DNA from 2 places in the Kribbella orskensis genome. Region 1 is predicted to be linked to the other one. Evidence: predicted binding sites of a transcription regulator. Region 1 holds the regulator's gene; the other holds the start of a gene.

Region 1 (3,396 bases):
AGTGCGGCCTGGGAGTCGTCCAGCTTGGTCGGGGTCTCGACGATCACCTGCACGATCAGGTCACCGCGACCCGCGTGCCGCAGCCGGGGAACACCCCGCGCGGTCAGCGTCATCGCCGTACCGGACTGGGTGCCGGGGCGGATCTCCAGCGGAGTGGGCTCACCCTCGAGCGTCGGCAGGTCGATCGTGGTGCCGAGCGCGGCCGCGGTCATCGGCAGCGTGACCGTGCAGTGCAGGTCGTCACCGTTGCGGGTGAAGATCTCGTGCTGCTCGACCTCGATCTCGACGTACAGGTCGCCGGCCGGGCCGCCGCCGGGGCCGACCTCGCCCTGGCCGGACAGCTGCACCCGGGTGCCGCTGTCGACGCCACCGGGGATCTTGACGGTGACGGTACGGCGGGAGCGGACCCGCCCGTCGCCGGCGCACTCGACGCACGGGTTCGGGATGGTCGTGCCGAAGCCGCGGCAGTTCGGGCAGGGACGCATCGTCCGGACCTCACCGAGGAACGAGCGCTGGGTGTGGGTCACCTCGCCGCGTCCGTGGCAGATTTCGCAGGTGACGGGCTCGGACCCGGCGGCCGCGCCGGATCCCGAACAGGTCGGGCACAGCACGGCCGTGTCGACCTTCAGCTCGCGGGTGGTCCCGAAGGCCGCCTCGCCGAGGTCGATCCGCAGCGGGATCAGGGCGTCCTGACCCCGCCGGGTGCGCGGCCGCGGCCCGCGGGTCGCCCCGCCGGTCTGGCCGAAGAAGGCGTCCATGATGTCGGTGAAGGTGAACGCCTGGCCGAAGCCGGCACCGCCGGGTCCCCCTCCTGCCGCGCTGGCGAAGGGATCGCCGCCGAGATCGTGCAGCTGCCGCTTCTGCGGGTCGCTCAGCACCTGGAACGCGCGGCCGATCTCCTGGAACCTGTTGTGCGCGTCCTCGGAGTCGTTGACGTCCGGGTGGTACTGGCGGGCCAGCTTGCGGTAGGCCTTCTTGATCTCGTCCGGTGAGGCGTCACGGCTGACGCCCAGGACGGCGTAGTAATCGGTGCTCATACTCCAGACCAAATGTCGGTGGTAGTCGTCATGAGTCGGCCAGGATCTGGCTGACGTAACGCGCGACGGCGCGGACTGCGCCCATCGTGCTCGGATAGTCCATGTGGGTCGGGCCGACGATGCCGAGCGTGGCCAGCGCCTCCGACTTCGACCCGTACGCGGTCGCGACCACCGAGGTGGTGGCCAGCTCCTCGTACGGGTTCTCGTGCCCGATGCGGACCGTCAGGGTCTGCGGGTTCGTCGCCTCGCCGAGCAGCTTGAGCAGGATGACGTGCTCCTCCAGCGCCTCCAGCACCGGCTTCACGTTGCGCTCGAAGTCGTCGCCGTAGCGGGTCAGGTTGGCGGCGCCGCCGACCGCGATCCGCTGCTCGCCGTCATCGCTGAAGGCCTCCAGCAGCGTCGTCACGATCGCGGCCACCAGCGGCCGGTCGGACGGCGCGAAGGTCTCGGTGACGTTCGCCAGCGAGGTCGCCGCGTCGGACAGCCGCTGGCCGGCCAGCGCGGTGTTCATCCGGGACCGCAGGTCGGCGATCAGGTGCTCGTCGACGTCGTGCTGGGTCTCCACGATCCGCTGCTCGACCCGCCCGGTGCTGGTGATCAGCACCACCAGCAGCCGCCGCGGCGTCATCGTGACCACCTCGACGTGCCGCACGCTGGACCGGATGAGGGTCGGATACTGCACGATCGCGACCTGCCGGGTGATCTGCGCCAGCAGCCGGACGGTACGGCGGACCACGTCGTCCAGGTCGACCGCACCGGCCAGGAAGGACGAGATCGCCTTCTTCTCGGCCGGCGACAACGTCTTCACGGTGCTCAGCTTGTCCACGAACAGCCGGTAGCCGGCGTCGGTCGGGATCCGGCCCGCGCTGGTGTGCGGCTGGGTGATGTACCCCTCCTCCTCCAGCGCGGCCATGTCGTTGCGCACGGTCGCCGGGGAGACGCCGAGGTTGTGCCGGTCCACCAGGGTCTTCGAGCCGACCGGCTCGTGGGTGGCGACGTAGTCCTCGACGATGGCCCGGAGCACGTCCAGTTTTCGTTCGTCCAGCACGCGCACCACCCTCTCTCCACGTCGACACCTGTACCCAGCGCAGGGCACTCCACTGAGGGCACCCTTGGCACTCCCGCGTTTCGAGTGCCAGTCTACCGAGCCGTAGCGACACCTACTCCCGCGTAGCGGCGTGGGACGCGTCTCAGACGCGGAGGAGTCGTCTCAGGCCGACTCGGGAGACGCTCCCAACGGTACGGCGGCCGGGCGCTCCACCGTGCTCGCCACGTCCACGGGCTGATCCTTGGCCGCCGCCTCGAGCAGCGACTCCAGTACGTCGAGCACGTGGTACGCGAGGGCTCCGTTGGCCCGGTGGTCGCCTCCGGTCCGGATCGCGCGCGCCATGTCCGCCACACCGACGCCCCGGCCAGCTCCCGCGTAGCCGCCGGCTACCGGGAGTTCTGTCCAGTCACGGGCGGTCGCGGTGGCGATCTCCACCTTGCCGTCGAAGTTGTTCGGGTCCGGCACCGACAAACTGCCCTCGGTCCCGTGCACCTCGATCCGCGGCAGCCGCGCCGCCCACACGTCGAAGCTCATCAGCACCGTCGTGAGGGCACCCGACTCGTGCTCGAGGATGCCGGTCACGTGGGTCGGCACCTCCACGGGGAAGGTCTCCCCCGCTCGCGGACCGGTGTGGACCTTCCGCTGGTCATGGGCGCGCCCCGCCCGCCCGGTGACCCGGCGTACCGGTCCTAGCAGCGTCACGAGGCTGCTGACGTAGTACGGGCCCATGTCGAGGAGCGGGCCGCCGCCGGGCTGGTAGTAGAACTCCGGCGCCGGGTGCCACAGCTCGTGCCCGGGCGTGACGAACGAAGCCGTCGCAGCAGTCGGTACGCCGATGTCGCCCCGGTCGAGGGCGGCTCGTGCGGTCTGGGTTCCCGTGCCGAGCACAGTGTCCGGAGCACAGCCGATCCGGAGGTTGCCGGCGGCCGCGAGCTTCAGGAGCGGCTCGGCCTCGGCACGGTCGACCGCGAGCGGCTTCTCGCCGTACACGTGCTTCCCCGCCTGCAGGGCGGCCTGGTTCACCGAGGCGTGGGCCGCGGGAATGGTCAGGTTGAGGACGATGTCGACCTCGGGGTCGGCCAGCAGGTCCTCGGATGACAGCGCCCGGAGGCCCTGGTGCTGGTCGGCGATCGCCTGGGCCCGGCTGAGGTCCAGGTCGGCGACCGCGACCACGTCGACGCCGGGCAGCCTGGCGAGGTGGTCGAGGTAGGTGCCGCTGATGACGCCAGTGCCGACGATGCCGATGTTGGTCACTTGCTCGCCCACAGCAGTCCCCGCTCGATGATGGTGCGGACCTCGGGCACGTGCAGG
Region 2 (3,396 bases), on a different contig from region 1:
CACCGTCGCGGGCTCATAAATGTCGGTGGGGCCGCTTACCGTCGAAGGATGGACGTCGACGTGCTGCAGAAGGTCGTGCTGGGGCTGCCGGGGGTCGAGGAACACGAGGGCTGGGCAGGACAGCCGGTCTTCAAGGTGCGCAACAAGAGCTTCGCGTACATGTCCGAGGACGAGACCAGACTGCTCCTCAAGGCGCTGCGTGAGGAGCAGGAGGCCCTGGTGGCCGAGGACCCCGAGGTGTTCTCACCATCCTGGGCGTCCGGCCGCTTCGCCTGGCTGGACGTCAAGGTCGCCGCGGCCGACGATCAAGAGCTTCGCGAGCTCATCACCGAAGCCTGGCGCCTGACCGCCCCGAAGTATCTGATCGCCCGGTTGGCCTCCTAGAGAGTCTTGCGGACCAGGACCCACTGCGGGCTGGTGCGGCTGACCTCGGTGAAGCCTGCGTCGAGGAAGACGGACAACGGGCCGCGATAGAGGTCGGCCGAGGGAATGCGGTTGGTCGTGGAGGTGTCGACGGCACAGCCCTCGACAACGGTGGCGCCGTACGAGCGGGCCAGGTCGACAGCGCCGCCGGCCAGTCCCCGCGCGACGCCCTGGCGCCGGCGGCCCACCGGTACGACGAAGCACGTGATCACCCACGCCTCCGGCCGGTCGGTGCGCCAGTTGGGTGAGGCGACGACCCGTGGGTACGACGTCCGCGGGGCGACCGCGCACCAGCCGACCGGCGTGGTCCCGTCGTACGCGAGAACGCCGGGTCGTTGCTCCGCGTCACAGACCTGGGATCGCAACGCCTGCCGGTGGCTGTCCGGGGTCCCGTCCGACCATTGCCGGCCGCGAAGCCGGAAATACTGACAGAAGCACCGGGCCGGGTCGCCACGCTCGCCCATCACCATCGCCACGTCGTCCCACGAGTCCGGCCCGGCCGGGCGCACCTCCAGCATGCGGTCACCGTACTGCGCCTGGCGTGACCGGATGCGTCCGGTGAGGGACCGGGACGAGACTGTCGCCGGACCAGCTGTGATGCGAGGTTCGGGGCATGTCGAACGAACCTGAAGCAGTCTTTCTCGATGACGCCGAAACCAGCCCGGTGGCGCCGGGCATCGTCCGCCGGGCCCTACCGTCCAGCGGGCAGGTGCTGGTCCGCGCCTTCGATCTCGAGGCCGGGATCACCTGGCCGGAGATCGACGTGCACGATCGGGACGAGTTGATCTACGTCGCGTCGGGCGAACTGCTCGACCACGGCCGGGCCTACCCGGCGGGGACGTACCTGTACTACCGGGCCGGCAGCCGGCACCAGCCGCGGACCGAGACCGGTGTCCGGATCATCGTCATCGGCCCGGCGCAGGCGCCCGCCGCGGGCTGATCGCGAGCCGGCCCCTGGGCGCGGGCTGGCTTGCACTCGTTTGGGTCGAGTGCTAATACTTGGTTAGCACTCGCCGGGCGAGAGTGATAACCACCCACGCCCGGGAAGTGTGACCATAGACGGCCTCGATGAGGTACCGGAGGGGTGGCGGGACGTGACCGCCGCACCGAAAGTACCGTCCGTCGCGGGCATCCGGCCGGCTGAACCAAAAACTCGACGCGGGAGGACTCGCGGAGAATGCCCAAGCTGATTTCTTTCAATGAAGAGGCGCGCCGTGGCCTCGAGCGGGGTATGAACACCCTCGCCGACGCCGTGAAGGTGACGCTCGGCCCCAAGGGTCGCAACGTCGTGCTGGAGAAGAAGTGGGGCGCCCCCACGATCACCAACGACGGTGTCTCCATCGCCAAGGAGATCGAGCTCGAGGACCCGTACGAGAAGATCGGGGCCGAGCTCGTCAAGGAAGTTGCCAAGAAGACCGACGACGTCGCGGGTGACGGCACCACCACCGCCACCGTGCTGGCTCAGGCTCTCGTTCGCGAGGGTCTGCGCAACGTTGCCGCCGGCGCCAACCCGATGGGCCTGAAGAAGGGCATCGAGAAGGCTGTCGAGGCCGTCAGCGAGCAGTTGCTGGCGCTCGCGAAGCCCGTCGAGACCCGTGAGCAGATCGCGGCCACCGCCTCGATCTCCGCCGCGGACAGCCAGGTCGGCCAGATCATCGCCGAGGCGATGGACAAGGTCGGCAAGGAAGGTGTCATCACCGTCGAGGAGAGCAACACCTTCGGTCTCGAGCTCGAGCTCACCGAGGGTATGCGCTTCGACAAGGGATACATCTCGCCGTACTTCGTGACGGACACCGAGCGGATGGAAGCGGTCCTCGACGACCCGTACATCCTGATCGTGAACAGCAAGATCTCCAGCATCAAGGACCTGGTCCCGGTGCTGGAGAAGGTGATGCAGACCGGCAAGCCGCTGGCCATCATCGCCGAGGACATCGAGGGCGAGGCCCTGGCGACCCTGGTCGTGAACAAGATCAAGGGCACCTTCAAGACCGTCGCCGTCAAGGCGCCGGGCTTCGGTGACCGCCGCAAGGCCATGCTCGTCGACATCGCCGTCCTCGCCGGCGGCGAGGTGATCTCCGAGGAGGTCGGCCTCAAGCTCGACTCCGTGGACGTGGAGCTGCTCGGCCAGGCTCGCAAGATCGTCGTCACCAAGGACGAGACGACCATCGTCGAGGGCCAGGGCGACGCCGACCAGATCTCCGGCCGGGTCAACCAGATCCGCGCCGAGATCGAGAAGTCGGACTCCGACTACGACCGCGAGAAGCTGCAGGAGCGGCTGGCCAAGCTGGCCGGTGGCGTTGCGGTGATCAAGGTCGGCGCGGCCACCGAGGTCGAGCTGAAGGAGCGCAAGCACCGCATCGAGGACGCCGTTCGCAACGCGAAGGCGGCCGTCGAGGAGGGCATCGTCGCCGGTGGCGGCGTGGCGCTGCTGCAGGCGAGCGTGATCGCGTTCGAGAAGCTGGAGCTCGAGGGTGACGAGGCCACCGGTGCCGCCATCGTGCGGTCCGCGGTCGAGGCGCCGTTGAAGCAGATCGCCGTGAACGCCGGCCTCGAGGGCGGCGTCGTGGTGGAGAAGGTTCGCAACCTCGAGCCGGGTCACGGTCTGAACGCCGCGACCGGTGAGTACGTCGACCTGATCGCCACCGGCATCATCGACCCTGCCAAGGTCACCCGTTCGGCGCTGCAGAACGCAGCCTCGATCGCGGCGCTGTTCCTCACCACCGAGGCAGTCATCGCCGACAAGCCCGAGAAGGCCGGTGCCGCCCAGGGCGGTGCCCCCGACATGGGCGGCATGGACTTCTGATTCCCTGAAGTCCCGCAAGACAAGGGCGGTCCCGGGTTCCAACCCGGGACCGCCTTCTTGTTGGAGGCGGTGAAGGCGGTCGCGAGGCTCGATGCGGCAATCGGGTAGGACGCGGTCAGGCGTGGTGGCTTGCGGCTAATGCGGACCTTCGCACTCCGCCAGGAGTGCTT

The links. Region 1 encodes HrcA, which represses chaperone genes, less so after heat shock. Its sites were predicted from a motif close to TTGGCACTCGNNNNNNNCGAGTGCCAA; they were not measured.
Region 2: the regulator HrcA is predicted to act here: its motif matches at 1,393-1,419, upstream of groL (chaperonin GroEL).

Annotation. Positions count from the first base shown of each region.
Region 1 is NZ_SLWM01000020.1:57,683-61,078, reverse strand. Features, by position in the region: gene dnaJ (molecular chaperone DnaJ) at 1-1,037, opposite strand, end outside; gene hrcA (heat-inducible transcriptional repressor HrcA) at 1,066-2,085, opposite strand; gene EV644_RS34695 (Gfo/Idh/MocA family protein) at 2,248-3,351, opposite strand; gene EV644_RS34690 (ThuA domain-containing protein) at 3,336-3,396, opposite strand, start outside.
Region 2 is NZ_SLWM01000008.1:194,338-197,733, forward strand. Features, by position in the region: gene EV644_RS22930 (MmcQ/YjbR family DNA-binding protein) at 49-384, shown strand; gene EV644_RS22935 (GNAT family N-acetyltransferase) at 381-941, opposite strand; gene EV644_RS22940 (cupin domain-containing protein) at 1,037-1,363, shown strand; gene groL (chaperonin GroEL) at 1,601-3,226, shown strand; gene EV644_RS22950 (LysR family transcriptional regulator) at 3,362-3,396, opposite strand, start outside.